DNA from 3 places in the Thioalkalivibrio sp. HL-Eb18 genome. Region 2 is predicted to be linked to each of the others. Evidence: riboswitches for the same ligand, from Rfam matches in the RefSeq annotation. Region 2 holds a riboswitch; each other region holds the start of a gene.
What was found. A riboswitch is a leader RNA that binds a small molecule or an ion and turns the genes downstream of it on or off. The one in region 2 is predicted to bind cobalamin.
Positions count from the first base shown of each region.

Region 1: linked by a shared signal. The riboswitch ahead of F813_RS0106055 (TonB-dependent receptor domain-containing protein) and the one ahead of bluB (5,6-dimethylbenzimidazole synthase) in region 2 are both predicted to bind cobalamin.
Region 3: linked by a shared signal. The riboswitch ahead of F813_RS0105955 (porin) and the one ahead of bluB (5,6-dimethylbenzimidazole synthase) in region 2 are both predicted to bind cobalamin.

Region 1 covers NZ_KB822965.1:60,242-66,562, reverse strand. Annotated here, with positions in the region: gene F813_RS0106065 (cyclopropane-fatty-acyl-phospholipid synthase family protein) at 1-481, shown strand, start outside; gene F813_RS0106060 (hypothetical protein) at 592-2,490, shown strand; cobalamin riboswitch at 2,536-2,785, shown strand; gene F813_RS0106055 (TonB-dependent receptor domain-containing protein) at 2,927-4,777, shown strand; gene F813_RS0106050 (cob(I)yrinic acid a,c-diamide adenosyltransferase) at 4,781-5,335, shown strand; gene F813_RS0106045 (cobaltochelatase subunit CobN) at 5,460-6,321, shown strand, end outside.
Region 2 covers NZ_KB822969.1:89,423-95,743, forward strand. Annotated here, with positions in the region: gene F813_RS0108950 (pirin family protein) at 1-767, opposite strand, end outside; gene F813_RS0108955 (hypothetical protein) at 827-1,216, opposite strand; gene F813_RS0108960 (ABC transporter ATP-binding protein) at 1,227-2,081, opposite strand; gene F813_RS0108965 (iron ABC transporter permease) at 2,081-3,052, opposite strand; gene F813_RS0108970 (cobalamin-binding protein) at 3,059-3,961, opposite strand; cobalamin riboswitch at 4,108-4,303, shown strand; gene bluB (5,6-dimethylbenzimidazole synthase) at 4,399-5,121, shown strand; gene cbiB (adenosylcobinamide-phosphate synthase CbiB) at 5,118-6,020, shown strand; gene cobD (threonine-phosphate decarboxylase CobD) at 6,073-6,321, shown strand, end outside.
Region 3 covers NZ_KB822965.1:37,465-43,785, forward strand. Annotated here, with positions in the region: partial or broken gene F813_RS13555 (AAA family ATPase) at 1-81, shown strand, start outside; tRNA gene F813_RS0105930 (tRNA-Glu) at 162-237, opposite strand; gene F813_RS0105935 (hypothetical protein) at 258-488, opposite strand; tRNA gene F813_RS0105940 (tRNA-Ala) at 514-589, opposite strand; gene gltX (glutamate--tRNA ligase) at 632-2,038, opposite strand; gene F813_RS0105950 (cytochrome-c peroxidase) at 2,181-3,161, opposite strand; cobalamin riboswitch at 3,431-3,665, shown strand; gene F813_RS0105955 (porin) at 3,794-4,909, shown strand; gene F813_RS0105960 (cytochrome c) at 4,931-5,491, shown strand; gene cobM (precorrin-4 C(11)-methyltransferase) at 5,687-6,321, opposite strand, start outside.

The sequences.
Region 1 (6,321 bases), on a different contig from region 2:
CCAGCGCGTGAACGATCTGCTTAAGGACGATGGTGTGGCGGTCCTGCACACGATTGGCCGCCAGGGCCCTCCGGGCACCACCAACCCCTGGTTGAGCAAGTACATCTTCCCTGGCGGTTACACCCCGGCACTGTCCGAGGTGATGGAGGCACTGGAACCGACTCCGCTGCATACCACCGATATCGAGTTCTGGCGGCTGCACTATGCGGAGACGCTCGCCGAGTGGTATCGGCGATTCCAGAACATTCGCGCCGAGGCGGTGGAACATTTCGATGAGCGCTTCTGCCGCATGTGGGAGTTCTATCTGGCCAGTTGCGAGGCGACCTTCCGCTGGTGGCGTCAGGTGGTCTTCCATATCCAGGTGGCCAAGCAGCAGGATGCCGTGCCGCTGACCCGCGACTATCTGTATGCCGACGAGGTGCCCGAGGTGGTTTCGACGCCGCCGGGGGAGGCGGCCGCCCAGGGCCGCAGTGCCGCGTAGGGATCGCGGACTACTTCCTGGTTCTCTGAGTATTTTTTCCTGACCGGACACCCGCAACCTCTCTGTTTTCCCTACACTTCACGGAAACGCTGAAGGGGCAGGGACGACGGGTGTTTGGCAGGTTTCGCAAGCGGCAACAGCGGCAGGAGGCCCCCCAGGCCGCCAGTCCGAGCCAGGACCATGTGCTGATCGAGGCCGCCGGACGCAGCCGGATCACCGAGGTCGCGGCGACTGCGCGCAAGGTGCCCTGGTCGCTGAACATGCTGCAGCTGTTGTGGGCGGCCGGCCCGGTGACCTTCCTCGCAATGCAGGGGGGCTACTTCCTGGGCTTTGGTCACGCCGCCCCGGCCCAGAATTTCATCTTCTTTGCGGTCTACACGCTGCTGTTCGGGGTGATTGGCCTGCTGGCGCGATTCATTGCCGATGCCACGCGGGGCAAGCGGCAGGAGCGCTCGCGCGATCAGCTGCGTAATACGATCGACCTGTTGCCGGATCTGCTGTTCGTGACGCGCGATCTGGCGATGGCCGAGATGGCACCGGACATGCGACGGCGCAAGGCCGCCGAGGTGCTGCTGCACGAGGTGGATATCTCTCCGGAAGGCGTCGCGGTCGCGGTGCGCGAAATGACGGGCGATACCAGCCTCGCGGCGGCGGCCGAGCAGATCGAGATCTACCGCCGACTGGGGCTGCGCTCGCGCGTGGCGGACTTGGTGGACGCCACGGCGGATGCGCGTCTGGCCGCGCTGGAAAAACTGCACCACGATGCCTCCGAGCTGGCGGACCCGCTGCGCGACCGGCTGCAGGGCGTCGCGCCGACGCGCGAGGATGGCGTCCGGCGGATCGATCAGTTTCTGGACCGCCTGTTCTCCGCGGCGGACTCGGACGACCTGTCGCGCTGCACACTGGATGATGCGCAGGCCATGTTTGTGCTGGCCTTCGAGATGGTCAACGGGCGGCAGATCCGGCGGTTGAGTTTCGAGTGGTCAGGTGGCTGGCGGCTGGGGCATGCGCTGGACCGGCTCGAGTACCAGGGCAACCGTTTCCGTGTTGCGCAGGCGGGCGTGGTCAGCCGCCTGCGTTCGCTGGCGATGTTGCTGGCACAAAGCCCGGCCAGTGGGCTGGATCCGCAGGTCCTGCGTGCGTCGACCCTCGACCTCGGGCGCGATGTGCTGGATGCACTCGCGAAGCTGGAGCAGGCCCGCCCGCCCGTGAACTCGCCGGAGGGCCGATTGCTTGGGCGGGCGCTGCGTCAGGTTGAGGACCTGCGCGCGGCACGGGACCAGCTGATGCAGGCGCAGAGTCGCTATACCGCTGCGGTCGAGCGCTGGGAGGCGCTGCGACGCCGGGAGGTCGAGAAGAAGGGGCAGCAAAGCTGGTTCAAGCGCAGTGCGCGCGGTATTCGGGTGAGCGAGGAGGTGATCGAACTGACGGATGACCAGAAACTGCGCCTGGCCGACCGGTTTTGTGAATACCTGTCCGAGCTCGGCATCCGGCGCGAGGGCGACCTGTTCTACTTTGGCGGACACCTGCTGGATGCGGACACCGCCAAGCGCATCGGCATCCAGCTCGCACTGATTCTCGAGCCTCTGGTCGACCTGACCAACCCGAGTATCCAGCGTGCGATCTATGCAAATCCGGCCGCCTATCTCGGGGGGCTGTACGTCGGCATGAATGCGGATGCCAAGGCGGGCCTGGGCTCGGCCATGGTGCGCATGGTGCGCCAGGATCTCGGACGTATGGCGGAGTGGCTGGCGCTGCGCCTGACACGCATCTACCACCTGCCCCTGTCCGACTCCATGCGTGATTTCCTGGTACAGCAATATGGTGCCAATCAGGAGCGCTTGGAGATGCTGGCCGCGCACCCGGTGGACGAGGGCGCACAGATGCCGCCGGTGGCGTTGCGTGCCGAGCGTTCGCCGGAGTTCGACGCCATGCTGCAGGACAAGTCCTGGGGCCGGTTGCTCAAGCGCGGTGTGCGCTATGTGCAGGCAGAGGCCCAGCGATCCTGACGTTGCGCGTTTCCCGGGTCTGGTAATTTCTTGACCAATGGTGTAGGCTTTCGTGCGTTTTCTGGTGCCCGTCGGCGTGTCTCGCCGGCGGGTTAAACGGGAAGTTCGGTGAGCCCGCCAAAGGTATCTGGATGCCTGCGGACGAATCCGACGCTGCCCCCGCAACGGTGATCGAGCGAGAGGCCATGATGGCCTCTGATGGTCGCGGCACATGCCACTGAACGGAATCGTTCGGGAAGGCGCCGCACCGGAACGCTCGTCAGCCCGGAGACCGGCCAGGGAATGATCGCGCGGCATGCGGCGGGCATGCGAGGCGGATGATCAGGCCTGGTCGCATAGCGGCTGTGCTGGGTCCCCCTCGTGTCTATCTTCCCTCGTCTGCGTGATCCCGATGAATCAACGGCGTGCGGGCGGCTCGCCGGGAGACACGGACGACATGAAACGCACAGCACTTTCCACGGCCATCCTGCTGGCCACGACCCCGCTTCTGGCCGACACGCCAGACTCCAATGCCGAAGCGCACACCCTCGATGTGGTTCAGGTCACGGCCGCGCGTATCGCGCAGACCGTCGACGAGACCCTGTCCTCGGTTACCGTCATCGACCGCGAAGAGATCGAGCGCCTGCAGCCGCAACAGTTCACCGATCTGCTGGAGGGCCGCGCCGGGATCGAAACCTCTCAGAACAGCGCCTTCGGCAAGTCCACTTCGGTGTATACGCGTGGCACGAGCTCTGACCATACGCTGCTGTTGATCGACGGCGTGCGCATGGGCTCTGCGACCACGGGTGGCGCAAGTTGGCAGTTCCTGCCTCCGGAGGAGATCGAGCGCGTGGAGATCGTGCGCGGTCCGCGCACCAGCATCTATGGTTCGGACGCGATCGGCGGCGTTGTTCAAGTCTTTACCCGTGAGGGCCGCAAGGGTCCGCCCAAGGTCAACGCCTTCGTCGGCGGTGGCAGTTTCAATACCCGCGAGGCCGGCGTCGGTGTCGCGGGTGGTACCGAGAGCACGAACTACAGTTTCTCGCTCAGCCACTTCGCGACCGACGGCATTAACGTGCAGGACGATGTCGGTGACGACGACCGGGATGGCTACGACAACACCTCGTTGGCAACCAAGGTCTCGCACCGTCTGGATAATGGCGTCGAGTTCTTCGGGAATGTCCTTTATTCGGAGGGCACGACCGAATTCGACAGTGGCTCGATCTTCGCTCCGGATGAATCCGACTTCGTCCATGCCGCGCTTCGCGCCGGCGTGAGAATTCCCGTCACTCAGCGCTGGGACACCGAGCTCTCTGCAGGGCACAGTCGCGACGAATCGGACAATTTTCTTGGGGGGGAATTCTTTTCCCAGTTCGATACCCGTCGCGATATGGTCGACTGGCGCAACGACATTGAGGTTGCGGACAATGTCCTCGTCATCACCGGTATCGATGCCTACGAGGATCGTGTGGCGAGCGATACCGTTTACGACGAGGAATCGCGCTACAACCTAGGAGCGTATTCCGTTGTTCAGGTCGACATGGGTCGCCACGACCTGGAAGGCAGCCTGCGCTACGACGACAACGAACAGTTTGGTGACAAGGTCACCGGACAGGTGGCCTGGGGCTTTCAGATGACCGACCCGCTGCGTCTGCGGGCGTCCTACGGCACTGCGTTCAAGGCGCCGACTTTCAATGATCTGTATTTCCCGGGCTTTGGGAACCCGGAGCTGGCGGCCGAGAACTCACGGACCTTCGAGCTCGGTGCTCGCTATACCAGCGGACCGTATTACTTGGACGCGGCGGTCTTTGAAACAGGCGTTGATGACCTAATCAGCAACGTTTGTATCGCGAATTGTGACGACGGTGACTCCCGCACTGATGTTCTCCAGCCGCAAAATGTGGATGAAGCGCGAATTCGTGGTTTGGAACTGGAAGGCGGTTATGCGCATGGACAGTGGGTTTCGCGTGCCTCGCTAACGTTGCTGGATGCAGAAGATCGAGAGACTGGAAACGAGCTTCCCCGCCGTTCGCCGATCACGGCTCGTTATGATTTGGATCGAAAGTTCCAAGATTTTTCTCTCGGTGGGTCGGTAATCGCAAAAAGCCGCTCTTACAATCGAGTCGATAATGTCGATCGGCTATCCGGCTATGGCTTGGTTAACCTGCGTGCGAGCTATCAGATTGCGCCCGAATGGCAGCTTCAGGCGACGGTCAACAACGTGTTCGACAAGGACTACGAGACCGCCGGAGGGTACAACCAGCCGGGGCGGGCCGCCTTCGTCAAGCTGCGCTACCAGCAGAGGTGATGCATGGGTAATCGACTGTCGAAGATTGTGACCCGCACGGGTGACGAGGGCCGGACGGGCCTGGGGGATGGCTCGCGGGTGGACAAGGACAGCCACCGTGTCGAGGCGTTTGGTGATGTGGACGAGCTGAACAGTGTCGTGGGCCGGGTCCTGATCCACGATCTCCCGGAAGAGGTCCGGCGCGTGCTGGCCCTGGTTCAGCACGAGCTGTTTGACCTGGGGGCGGAGCTGGCAGTGCCGGGGCATCAGGCACTGCCGGATGCCTCTGTGGAGCGGCTCGATGTGGAGCTGGAAAGCTTCAATGCCGAACTGCCGCCGCTCGAGGAGTTCATCCTGCCGGGCGGTGGCCCGGCCACGGCCGACTGCCACATCGCCCGTACGGTCTGTCGGCGCGCGGAACGTCGTCTGGTGGCGGTGAATCACCACGAGGCGCTGCGGCCCAGTTCGCTGGCCTACATCAACCGCCTGTCGGATCTTCTGTTTGTGCTCTGCCGTGTGCTTGCACGCCACGAGAATGGCGCGGAAGTCCTCTGGCAGCCGGCCAACAAGCGCGGCTGACTTCATCTGCCTTTGCCGGTTTTCGGGTGCCGTTTCCACGGCACCTTCCTGGGCATAACGGACTGGCGGCGCCACCACGGTACCGGTGGCGTCGCCCCATCGGATTTTCTTCGGGGTTTATCGCATGTCCTTCTGGAAACGCAGCGTGGTTTTGCTGGTGATTGTGCTGTGGAGCGCGCCCGCCTGGGCGGATCCCAAAATCGTCGGCATCGTCTCCGAGCGCTCGGCCCCCGAGGTGGCCGCCGGTGCGCATCGATTCCTGGAGGCCGTGCCGGATGCCGAGGTGGTGCTGCGCACTCCGGAGCAGCTGGCGGACAAGTCGGACTCGTCCGTCCAGGCGCTGTGGCGCGATGCCGACGCGGTACTCGTGGCAGCGGTGTTCGGGGATCAGGCCGGTCGTCTCGAACGTCTGCTGCGCGAAGAGCCGCCGGCCGAGTCAGCGCCGATTCTCGCGATCAATAGCGAACGGCGTCTGACTGCGCTGTCCCGCATCGACGGCCAGGCCGTGCTCGACGGACTGGACGAGGAGGCCCGGACCGAACTGGCCGAGAATCCCGAAGCGGGCGAGGATCCGCGCGAGCATCTGGCCCGGCAGCAGGAGCGCTTCTCAAACCAGGCCGACTGGCTGACCGGACGAGCGTTCTATCAGGGCCGCACACCGGAGAACATGGAGGGCCTCATCCGCTGGCTGGCTGCCCGGGGCGGGCACTCGATCGAGGTGCCGGAACCGGATCCGCGCGAGACCATCCGCTATTACCGGGATGGCCAGTCGGTCGCCGATCCGGAGGATCTTGGCCTGGATGCCAGGCCGGCCGTGGCCGTGCTGGACCTGGATACCGGTGACCGTCCTGGTGACCGCGAGCTGCTGGATGCGACCTGCGAGGCACTGGAGGCCCGGGATATCCAGTGCTTCGCGGTACTCGCGCGCTGGGGTGGGGCCAGTCGCGAGGCGGTCGAGAAGCTCGCCGCATCGGCGGCGCCCGCCG
Region 2 (6,321 bases):
ATCACGAACGGGCCGTAGTGGGCGATCGGTTCGGCCAGCGGGCGGCCCTTGAACAGCAGCACCCGCGCATCCTGCTGGGCGATCAGGTGGATCTGCGTCTGTCCGCTCCAGGTGCCTAGCTGGCCCGTCTTCAGCCCGGTGAGCTCGCCGTCATAGACATAGGCGAGCACCCGGTCATCCAGCTGGACGGCCAGCGACAGGCGGTAGCCGGCCGGCAGGCTCAGATCCGCCATCGCCGCGCCTTCGCCGATCTGCTCCAGTGGGCCTTCGGTATCCCCGGCGCTGGTCTGCCAGGACCCGGCAATCGCCTTGAAGTGCAGCGGGCCGTCGTCTTCCGGCAGGTGGCGCATCGCGTCGGCGCGCACGTCGCGGTAGCGCGGCGGGTCCATCTTGCGCCGTGCCGGCAGGTTCACCCAGAGCTGGAAGCCGTGCAGCCCGTCCGAGTCCAGCAGGGGCATCTCGGAGTGGATGACCCCGCGCCCGGCACTCATCCACTGGGCCTCGCCGGCCTCCACGCGACCCTGATTGCCCATTGAATCCTCGTGGGTCAGGCCGCCGTGGACGAGGTAGGTCAGCGTCTCGAAGCCGCGATGCGGGTGGGACGGGAATCCGCCGACGTAGTCCTCCTTCGCACTGGCCTTCAGCTCGTCGAGCATCAGGAAGGGGTCCAGGCCGCCGCCAAAGTCATGGATGCGGCGAATCTTCACACCCGCGCCGTCCTGGGTCGGGTGGGCTGTGCGTACGCTGTCCGGCGGTGTGGGGGTCATGACATCTCCTTGGGCAACCCTGCAACCATACCGACCATGAAAGCAAAAGAAAATTGCATTCAGGGCCCGTCATGGGGCGGCTGCAGCGATGTCAGCTCCAGCCAGCTATCGGCAAAGAATTCTAGGCTCTCGACGAAATCCGGGTCGTGTTCCTGGCGGTTGATGGTCAGGTGCAGCATGACCGCCTCCGGGGTCGGCGGATGCCCGGTCGTCAGGGTCCAGGCGAGTGCGTTCGGGCAGCCCGGCAGGCTGAAGCGTACCCCGCCATTGATGCACTCGCGCCGGACACGAAACTCGCCCCACAGGCAGTAGACGACCCCGGCATCCGGCCCGGCCTCTTCAACAAGCGTGTCGATGGCGGGGCAAAGCCGGGGAAGGGCCGGCACGGTCAGCTTGGCCTGCAGGGAATCGGTGCTAGCCCGCAGGGGCAGGGTGCGGAAGAACTCCATGAGGGTCGCCTTACGGGATTGTGGGCAGGAATACCGGCTGGCCGTCGATCTCGCCTACGCTCAGGGGCTGGTTGTACAGCCGTTCCAGCGCGGACGGTACCAGCATCGTTCGTGTGGGGCCCCAGCAGGCCTTGCCGTCGGGGAACATCAGCAGCAGGTGATCGCAGTAGCGTACCGCCAGGTTCACGTCGTGCAGCACCAGGATCGCGGCGCGGTCGCCCCGGGCGATGCCGCGGATGTGGTCCAGCACCGCGACCTGGTGGTGCAGATCCAGCTGGCTGGTGGGCTCGTCCAGCAGCAGGAGCCGCGGGTTCTGGGTGAGCACGGTGGCGATGGCCAGGCGCTGGCGCTCGCCGCCGGACAGGGTGTCCACCAGGCGGTGTTCCAGCGCGGCCAGGTCCATCCGGGCCAGTGCGGCGCGGGCCTGGGCGTAGTCCTCGGCGGTCTCGATGTCCCAGGGTCGCAGGTAAGGGTGGCGGCCGATCAAGGCGGTCTCCAGTACCGTTGCGGGGAACCCGTCGTGGTGCTTCTGGAACACCAGACCCAGTTCGCGCGCCAGGCGGGCACGGGAGTAGTCGGGGAGCGGGCGGCCTTGCACATGGATCTCTCCGGTGCGGGCGTCGCGCAGCCCGGCCAGGGTATGCAGCAGGGTGCTCTTGCCCGCGCCATTCGGGCCGAGGATGCCCCAGCACTGTCCCGGGTTGATGGTCAGGTCCAGGGGCGTGCCGCTGGCGCGTTCCGGGATGTCGATGACCAGATCGTGGGTCGCCAGCAGGGTGTCCGGTCCGGGCGCCTCGTGCACGCTCTCTGCACCGGGCGCATGGGGATCGCCGTGGCGTTGGGGATGGGCAGTGTGCGGAGGCATCAGCGGCTCCGGTACAGCAGGAACAGGAACACGGGAACCCCCAGCATCGCGGTGATTACGCCGACGGGCAACTGCTCCGGGGCGATCATCGTGCGGGCGAGGGTGTCGGCCAGCGTCAGCAGAATGCCGCCGCCCAGCGCCGAGGCCGGCAGGATCACACGCTGGTCGTTGCCGAAGACCAGTCGGAGCATGTGCGGCACGATCAGCCCGACAAAGCCCACCGCGCCGACCTGCATGACCGCCGTGGCTGTGATCAGTGCCGCAGCGACGTAAATCGTCCACTCCACCGGACGCACGGCCACGCCCAGCGCGGCCGCCTGCATCGGGCCGCGCGCCAGGACGTTCAGGGTCCGTCCCAGGGGCAGTGCCAGCAGCACCACCAGTACCAGCACGCCCCAGGCGGGGTACGGGTTGCGGGCGTGAGAGACATCGCCCATCAGCCAGTACAGCATTCCGGGCAGCTCCGCGGTCGGGCTTACGGCTAAGAGGAAGCTGATGACGGCGCCCCAGCCGGCCGCTACGACCACTCCGGTCAGCAGCAACCGGGTCGGGGTCCAGCTGCCGGTGCCGTGCGCGAGGCCGAAGACGATCACCGTGGACAGCAGCGCACCCGCGAATGCGGCGACCGAGACCGAGAACATCGACAGGCCCGCGAGCATGGCCAGCAGGGCGCCCACGGAAGCCCCGCCGGAGAGACCCAGCACATAGGGGTCGGCCAGCGGGTTGCGCAGCAACACCTGCATCAAAGCGCCGGCGACGCCCAGCAGCCCGCCGGCGGCGAACGCGGCCAGGGCGCGCGGAAGGCGCAGTTCCAGCACCAGCGTGCTGTGCAGGCGGCTGCCTTCGCCCTGAATCACCGCGAGCAGGTCGTCGAGGGGGATGGCGACACTGCCGTAGGCCAGGGCGACCAGGATCGCGAGCAGTGACGCCGGGAGCAGGACCCCCGTGGCGAGGAGGAAGGAGCGGGTCACGGAGGATCAGTCCGTCCGGCGCTGGCGGGCGCGTTCGAGTTCCTCGCACATCAGCCGGGTTCCTTCGGCAATCCGCGGGGTGTGACGCTGGAGGAGCGACGGCGGGATGAAGAACAGGTTGTCACGCTGCACCGCGGTCATGTACTCCCATTGTTCCCAGGCAATCACCCAGTCCGGACGGTCCTCGCCCATGCCGCCGCCAATGATCACCTCCGGGTCGGCGTCGATCACGGCCTCGCGATCCATGCGCGGTACCAGGCGGTCCAGGTGGCCGAACACGTTGTCGCCCCCGCACAGGCGGATGGCCTCGCTGATCAGGTGTTCGTCGTTGACCGTCATCAGGGGCTGCTCCCAGACCTGGTAGAACAGCGGGACCGGGTCGCGGTCGGCATAGTCGAGCCGTAGCGTCTCGATCTCGTCGAGAAAGGCCTGCACCGCCTCTTCACCGTGTTCCTCCGTACCCGCGAGCTGGGCCATGCGACGCATGCTGGAGGCCACCCCTTCGAAACTGCGCGGTTCCGAGACATAGACGTTCAGTCCCAGATCGCGCAGGCGCTCGATCTGCGAGCTGGAATTGCCACTGCGCCAGGCGACCACCAGGTCCGGGTCCATTTCGACCACGCGTTCCAGATCGATGCGGCTGTAGCCGCCGACTCGCGGGATCATCTCCGCCTCCGGCGGAAAATCGCTGTGCTGGGTGACGCCCACCAGCTTGTCTCCGGCGCCGACGGCGAACAGGACTTCGGTGATGTGCGGGGCCAGGCTGACGATGCGTTCGGCGGGCCGGTCGAGCGTGACCTCGCGATCGTCGTCGTCGGTCACCGTGACCGGTTCGGCCAGTGCCGGTGCCGCGCACAGGAGTATCGTGACAAGGAGCGTCAACTGGCGTTTTATGGCGGTTAAAGTCATTAAAAATCCGATGGTTGTGGATTGGTCGTAATGTAGAAAATACCGTGTTTTCGGGGCGCCGAACGGGTAGCGAAAGCGCTTCATCATAGCAGCAAGGGCCAGATGGTTTGGTGCCCAAATTGGTCGCGGGTGGCCCGAGCGCGTATCATGTCTCGCTTTCGCCAGGTGCCTGCAGTGCGCAGGTGAAACGGGAAGCCGGTGCAAGTCCGGCGCTGCCCCCGCAACGGTAAGCGAGCGGCGAAGCAGACTGGCCACTGGGTCCTGCACCTGGGAAGGCGTCTGCCGATCGGCATGGTCCGACGCTCGCAAGCCCGGAGACCGGCCTGGCGGTGATTCATCCTGCGACCGTGCGGCGGGCAACGGTCGAGGGCGCAGGCGTGCTGGCTTGATGCCTGTTCCTTCGTGTCTTCGCCGTGCCGTCGCCTCGACGGAACCTCATGACGGCCCCAGCTCCCAACCAGTCAGAAGAGAATCCGAACGCGTTCGCCTCGGCGGAGCGGGCGGCGGTGTATCGCGTGATCGGCGAGCGCCGGGACATGCGCCATTTCCGCCCGGACCCGGTGGACGCCGATACGTTGCGGCGGCTACTGGAGGCCGCTCATCAGGCGCCCAGTGTGGGCTACATGCAGCCCTGGCGCTTTCTGCGGGTGACGGACCTGCGGCTGCGCGACGCGCTGCATGGCCATGTGGCGGCCGAACAGTCGCGCACGGCCGAGGCCTGTGGCGAGCGAGCCGCGGAGGTGCATCGGCTGAAGCTCGAGGGTATCCGCGATGCCGGCGAGCTGCTCGTGGTGGCCCTGACCGACGGGCGCGAGCGCTACGTGCTGGGTCGGCGCACGATCCCGGAGATGGATCTGTGCTCCGCAGCCTGTGCGATCCAGAACCTGTGGCTGGCGGCGCGGGCCGAGGGCCTGGGCATGGGCTGGGTATCCCTGTTCGACCCGGACTGGCTGGCGCGCGAACTGGGTATGCCGGAAGGGGCCTGGCCGATCGCGATCCTCTGCCTGGGGCATGTGGATGCGTTCTACGAGCGGCCCATGCTGGAAACCGAGGGCTGGGATCAGCGGCGGCCGCTGGACGAGCTGGTGTTCGAGAATCGCTGGGAACAACAACGGGACTCGAGTGCGGATGCGCCGCGCGCGGCTCGACGCCGCGCATGACCACCTTCGCACTGCTGGTCGCCGCTCTGGTACTGGATCGGCTGCTGGGGGACCCGCGGCGAGGCCATCCGCTGGCAGGATTCGGGATGCTGGCGGCCGGGGCGGAGCGGATCGGCCACGCGGATTCGGTCTGGCGCGGCGGCTTCTGGGTGCTGGTGCTGGTCGTGCCCTTCGGGCTGGCGGCCTGGTGGCTGAGCCGCCTCCCGGGCGGCTGGCTGGTGGAGCTGGCCGTGCTGTGGCTGGCGCTCGGCGGGCGCGGGCTGGAGGAGCACGCCCGTCGCGTGATTGATGCCCTGCAGGCCGGGGACCTTCCTGGCGCCCGACAGGCAGTGGGCATGCTGGTCAGCCGCGATACTTCGGAGCTGGACGCGTCCGGTGTTCGTGCGGCCACGGCGGAGTCGGTGCTGGAGAACGGCAACGACGCGGTGTTCGCGACGGTATTCTGGTTCCTGGTCGCGGGTGCGGCGGGTGTCGTGGTCTACCGTCTGGTGAACACGCTGGATGCGATGTGGGGCTACCGCACGCCGCGCCATGCACGCTTCGGGCGGGTCGCGGCGCGGCTGGACGATATCCTCAACTGGGTCCCGGCACGCCTGACCAGCCTGGCCTATGCGCTGGCCGGACAGACGCGGACGGCGCTGCGCTGCTGGCGCGACCAGGGCAGACGCTGGAAGAGCCCGAACGCGGGACCGGTGATGGCCGCCGGGGCAGGGGCGCTGGGGGTGACGCTGGGCGGTCCGGCGCACTATGCCGGGGGTACCGAGGATCGGCCGGTCCTCGGTGCCGGCGCCGCCCCGGGCCCGGGTGCCATCGATGCCGCACTGCGGCTGGTCGATCACGCGCTGGCGATCTGGCTGGTGGCCATCGCCACAGGAGTACTGATTCTTGTATTCGTCTAACGCCACAACCGAATCCGCGAGCGGGCCGCTGAAGCAGGTCCACGGGGGCGGTGTGCGTGCGGCGGCGGCGCATTACGGGATCCCCGAGGCGCAGTGGCTGGACCTGTCCACGGGGATCAACCCGCAGGGTTATCCCGTCGGACCGGTGCCCGCCGAGGCCTGGCAGCGCCTCCCGGAGGACGAGGACGGGCTGGAGGCCGCCGCCCGGGCGTACTACGGCGCTGCATCGTTACTGCCGGTCGCCGGTTCCCAGGCGGCGATTCAGGCGCTGCCCCGGCTGCGAGCGGGGCCTGCCCGTGTC
Region 3 (6,321 bases), on a different contig from region 2:
CTCCTGCGCATCAACCACTGCATCATCCCCCGACGACACCCATCCGAGCAGGCGCTGCAGCAGAACCCGCGGCTCGCCTGAAGCGATCCCGGGCCAGCACGGGTAGCGTCCTGCACAAAAGAAAAGGCCCGAACCTTTCGGTTCGGGCCTTTTCGGAATAATGGCGTCCCCACGGGGATTCGAACCCCGGTCGCCGCCGTGAAAGGGCGGTGTCCTAGGCCTCTAGACGATGGGGACGTAGAGGCAACGTCTTGTTGCTAGTTTGGCGGGCCCTGGGGCCGGCCGCTTCTGTGACCTCCGGCGGTCTCACGATAAATGATCGTGGTTACAACACCGGTAAACACCAGAAGAAATCCGATCGGAACCGCCGCAATCAGGGGCTTGGACCAGGTTTGCTCCCCGGTGAACATCAGCCCGAAACCGCCGAACAGTCCAACCACTGCGATCACCAGACCCACCCAGATGGATATAACCCCAAAACGATGCATCGGTGAACTCGCTTACACCCGAATTTGGTGGAGCCAGGCGGGATCGAACCGCCGACCTCCTGCATGCCATGCAGGCGCTCTCCCAGCTGAGCTATGGCCCCGTGTCAGGCGAGCGCGTACTGTAGCCAGCACCCCCTGGAGTGTCAACCCGCTTCCGCCGAAATTTTCTTCAACGCCCGCTCGATTCGAGCCAGTGATCGCTCACGCCCAATCAGCACCAGGGTGTCGTCGATCGGCGGCGATACCGTACTGCCGGTCAGGGCCACACGCAGCGGCTGCGCGACCTTGCCCAGCTTGAGATCCAGCCGCTCGCCGGTGTGCACCACGACCTCGTGCAGCGGCTCCTTCTCCCAGGCACCCAGCGCACTGAAACCGTCATGCAGCGTCTGCAGCACCGGGAGGGCCTCGGCGGTGAGCTGCTTGCGCGCGGCCTTCTCGTCGTAGTCCTCGAACTCGCGGTAGAAGTACACGCTGTTCTCGGCCATCTCGCGCAGGGTGCGCGCTCGCTCACGCTGAGCGATCACCACGTCGCGCATCGCCGGGCCATTGGCCGGATCGATGCCCAGCTGACCCAGGTGCCAGCCGAACTCCAGCGCCACATGATCCGGGTCCAGCGTCTTGATGTAATGCTGGTTCAACCACAACAGCTTGTCCGGGTTGATCGCCGAGGCGGACTGATTCACGTCCTCGATATCGAACAGGCGCACCAGTTCGTCCACCGAGAAGATCTCCTGATCGCCATGCGCCCAGCCCAGACGGACGAGATAGTTCAGCAGTGCCTCTGGCAGGTAGCCCTCGTCGCGGTACTGCATCACCGAAACCGCGCCGTGGCGCTTGGACAGCTTGGCCCCGTCCGGGCCCATGATCATCGGCAGGTGGCCGTAGCGTGGCGGCTCGACACCCAGCGCCTTCAGGATATTGATCTGGCGCGGGGTGTTGTTCAGGTGGTCATCGCCGCGGACCACGTGGGTGATCCCCATGTCCATGTCATCGACCACGACCGTCAGGTTGTAGGTCGGCGAGCCGTCGGAGCGCGCGATGATCAGGTCGTCCAGTTCGCGGTTCTGGAAGGCGACCTTGCCGCGCACCATGTCGTCGACAACCGTCACACCCTCGTCCGGGGTGCGAAAACGGATCACCGGCTCCACCCCCTCGCGCGGTTCGGTGCGGGTGCGGCAGCGTCCGTCGTAGCGTGGCTTTTCCTTGCGCGCCTTCTGCTCCTCGCGCATCGCATCCAGCTCTTCCTTGGTGCAGTAGCAGCGATAGGCGTGGCCCGTCGCCATCAACTGGTCGATCACTTCCTTGTACCGGTCGAAGCGTTCCGTCTGGTAGAACGGCCCGTGATCGTAGGTCAGCCCCAACCAGTTCATGCCCTCGAGGATCGCGTTCACCGACTCCGCGGTACTGCGCTCCAGGTCGGTATCCTCGATACGCAGCACGAACTCACCACCGTGGTGACGCGCATACAGCCAGGAGAACAGCGCGGTGCGGGCACCACCGATATGCAGATAGCCGGTTGGACTGGGGGCAAAGCGGGTACGAAAGCTCATGGGTCAGACACTCGATTCCGGTGATCGGGAAAGGCGCACAGGGTAGCAGAAGCGCCATGTCACGAGCGCACGGAGCGCCTGAAATAAAGGCCGGGGACAAGCCCCGGCCTGCAGGGATCCCCGCAAGGGGGGACTGACTCGTCTACGGCAGCGCGGGGATATCGAAGCGCGGCATCTCGCCGGTCAGTGCATGCATGAAGGCCTCGATGTCCGCGACCTCGTCATCGCTGAACTCCATGCCCAGCATCTCCTGCCCCATGATGCGGATCGCTTCGTCCAGCGTGGCGGTCTCGCCGTTGTTCATGTAGGGGTAGGTCAGCGCGACGTTGCGCAGGGTCGGGGTCTTGAAGGCGAACTTGTCGGCCTCATCACCCGTGACCAGATAACGACCCTTGTCTTCCGAGCCCGGCACCTGGATGCGGTGGAAGTTGCTGTCGGTCAGCGCCGGCCCGCTGTGGCAGGCCACGCAGCCGTTATCCGCGAACAGCTTCATCCCGCGCATCTGCTGGTCGCTCATCGCGCCCTCGTCCCCCGCCAGCCAGCGATCCAGCGGCGAGTTCGGGGTGTTCAGCGTGCGCTGGAAGGTCGCCAGCGCCTTCGCCACGTGGTCGGTGTTGATCACGTTGTCGCCGTCATAGTCGGGATAGGCCGCCTCGAACTTCTCCTGGTACTCGTTGAACTCCTCCAGGCGCGCGATCGCCTCCTCCAGCGGCATCGCCATCTCGATCGCGTCCTGGATCGGGCCCAGGGCCTGGCCTTCCAGATCGTCCTCGCGGCCATCCCAGAACTGGGCCGTGAAGAAGCCGGAATTCAGCACGGTCGGGGTATTGCGCTCGCCAACCTGGCCGTCATGGCCCACCGCGCGCGGGATGCGGTCCGCCCAGCCCAGCGCCGGGTTGTGGCAGGTCGCGCAGGAGATCACGCCGGAGCTGGAGATGCGCGGCTCGAAGAACAGCATCTTGCCCAGCTCGATCTTCTCCTTGGTCATCGAGTTGTCCGCCGGGATCGGCGGCAGCGCCGGCAGCGGCTCGAACACGTCGCGGTATTCGGAATAGTCGGTATCGGCCACGGCCGGGGCTGCGGCCCCGAACGCGACGGCTGCACAAGCCGCCAGCGCCGTCATGCGGAATCCGGAAAGCGTTTTCATACAGGTCTCCCTTGAGTAACAGATGAGTAACAGACATCTGAGAAGCGGATATCGGCGCGAACCGAAATAGACTCGGTCCAAACCACTTAAAACCCACCCTACAGACGCGGAAACCTGGTCGCGATCAAAATCCGCCCCGGAGATGATCTGCATCAATTATCAGCCTCCAGGGGAGCCGGGTTCGCCCCCACTACACCGTTTCCCGGGATACCCGGACAAACTTGACCCCCTCTTTTCCCTCCATTACGGTTCGCCCCTCTCTAGGTGCCCCGGCGCTCAGCCGCCGGGGATAATCGGGAAGCCGGTGCGCGAATCGACATTCGCAAGGCCGGCACTGCCCCCGCAACGGTAGGCGGAGACGGGCGGATCCAATGCCACTGCGGCGCATCCCCGGGATGCCCGCGGGAAGGCGATCCGCCCTGGATGCATCGCGCATCCACTTCGCGAGTCCGGAGACCGGCCTGGACGACACCCGACGCCGCGGTGGGCGGCCGAGCGGGCCAGACCGGCGTGCTCGCATCGCCCGGCCTCCCCTGCTCCCTGTCCAGCTTCCGGCGTCGTTTCATCCACGGCGTGCGGGGTCGCGCGTCCAAGGGAGCAACCCAACAATGAACCATACCCATCTCCGACCGGGACAGCATGCCGTCCCGGCCCTGGCCACCCTGTGCCTGATGACGGCCGCGGGCATCGCGCCGGCACAAGCCGGCTTCGAATTCGGCGACGCGGAAGACGGCCTGCAGGTCACCCTGGATCCGCTGATCCAGGGCCGCTACAGCTACGAACGAGACCCGGATGGCTCCAGCAGCGAATTCGACTTCCGTCGTGCCTGGCTGGACACCTCGGGCACCCTGTTCCACCCCGATCTGAGCTTCCGCCTGCAGCCGGATTTCAGCAGCGGCGAGCTGTCCATGCGCGACATCTGGTTGCAGTACGCACTGGGTGAACACCTGGGCCTGCGGGCTGGCCAGTTTACGGTCCCCTTCGGCCTGTCGCGGGATATCGGCGGACCCAACCGCCTGTTCACCGAACTGAGCATCGCCGGCAACCAGTTCGAGGTTCCGGCCGGCCGCGACACCGGTATCGCCCTGCTGGGCGGCGCCGGCGACAACCGGGCATGGGCCATCGGCGTGTTTGACGGTCGCGGGCGTCTGGATCAGCGCGACGATCGCCCCTCCACATCCGGCCACCTGTTCAGCGCGCGCGGCGCGTGGGCCCCGGTCGGCGCAGTCCCACGTGACAACACCACGTTAGGCCAGGCCGTGGAGCGCACCGTCGCCCTGGGCGCCGGCGTACAGGCCGCCAGCCGCAACCACCTGCGCGACTGGAGCCGCGGCATCGAAGACACGGTGGCCAACCAACGCGCCGACTGGATCACCGCCACCGCCGACGCGGTGGTCAAGTTCGCCCATACCTCGCTGTCGCTGGCGGCCTTCCGCCGCGATGTCTCCCCCGACCGCACCGCGAGCTACCACGACCTGGGGGCCGAACTGGAACTGGCGCAGTCGCTGCCGGTGGAGGGACTGGAGTTCGCCGCGCGCCACGCCGTATTGCGCCACGACGCAGGCGACGATCTTGGCACTGACGAGCGCTGGCAGCGTGAATGGGGTGCCGGCCTCAACTGGTATCACCGTGGCCAGCGGCACAAGACCCAACTGATGTGGCTGGACCGCGACACCGACACCTCGGACTGGGAGCTGCACCTGCAGCACCAGTTCCGCTTCTGAGAAATGACCGGGAGAATCGACATGAACTGGATGCAACCGATCCACCACCCGTTGAGAACCACCCTCTTTGCGATCCTGTTGCTGGCTGCCACCGGCAGCCCGGCCACCGCGGAGGTCACTGTCACAATGCCGGGCCCCTGGGGCGACTATGACGAGACCCTGGACGATCCGGCCAAAGTGGATGCGACCGAGGCCTTCCAGCGCTTCCGTCAGCAGAGCATGCAGGGCACCTCGGCCACCTACCGCAGCATCGAGCAGATCCTGCGTTATGACGCACCATTCGCCGAACGTCTGCCCGGTCTGGCCGAGGAACTGGCGCGCCGCGCCGACGACATCGAAACCTGGTTCGCACGCGAGACACCAGCGCGGGACGGCGAACCCGGGGCCCTGCCCGCGGCCTGGGAGGACCCGGAGTTCTCCGAGTACAAGGCAGCCTACCGCGAGGCCGCCGAACGACTGCAGCGCAAGGTGGAGTCGGCCGACGACCTGGAGAACGAAGACTTCCAGCTTCGCGCCACCGAGGCCCTGAACGGCGTGCGCCACCATTGTCTGGCCTGCCACGACAACTACCGCCGCCGCTAAACCGGCCGGGAACCAAGGGGCCGCCGCATGGCGGCCCCTTGCCATGACCCTGATCGGGAAGAAACCGCCTTCGCCTGCAAGCAGACTCCTACAGGTTCCTGGCGATGTGGGAGCCTGCTTGCAGGCGAAAAGCCCCGTGTCCCACAACACCCACCGGCGTTATCCCTGCCTGCGGAAGATCAGGGGCGCCACCGCTTAGTCCCCGTCCATGCCGCGGTAACGGCGCACGTGCGACGGGTCGTACAGCGCACTGTCGCGAAAATCCCCCGGGTCCAGCGCCGGCCCCACCAGGATCAGCGCCGAGCGCCGCGTGGTCAGGGCCTGCGCCCGTTCCGCGATAGTCCCCAGCGAACCGCGCACCACGGTCTCGTCCGGCCAGCTGGCGCGAAACACGATCGCCACCGGGCAATCGCAGCCATAGTGCGGCCGCAGGTCTTCGACCACGGTCTCGATATTGTGCAGCGACAGGTGGATCGCCAGGGTCGCCCCGGTGGCGGCAAAGCTCGCCAGCCGTTCGCGCTCCGGCATGGAGGACGCCCGCCCCGGCGTGCGCGTCAGCACCAACGACTGCGCCACCTCCGGCACCGTCAGTTCCCGCCCCAGGGTCGCCGCGGCGGCAGAGAACGCCGGCACTCCAGGCGTGATGCTGTAGTCGATCCCGGCCGCCTCCAGCCGGCGGATCTGCTCGCCCAGCGCGCTGTAGACCGAAAGATCGCCGGAGTGCAGGCGCGCCACGTCCTGGCCCGCCGCGTGGGCGCGTTCGATCTCCTCCATGATCGCGTCCAGCGTCAGTGGCGCGGTGTTGACCACGCGCGCCCCCTCCGGGGCAT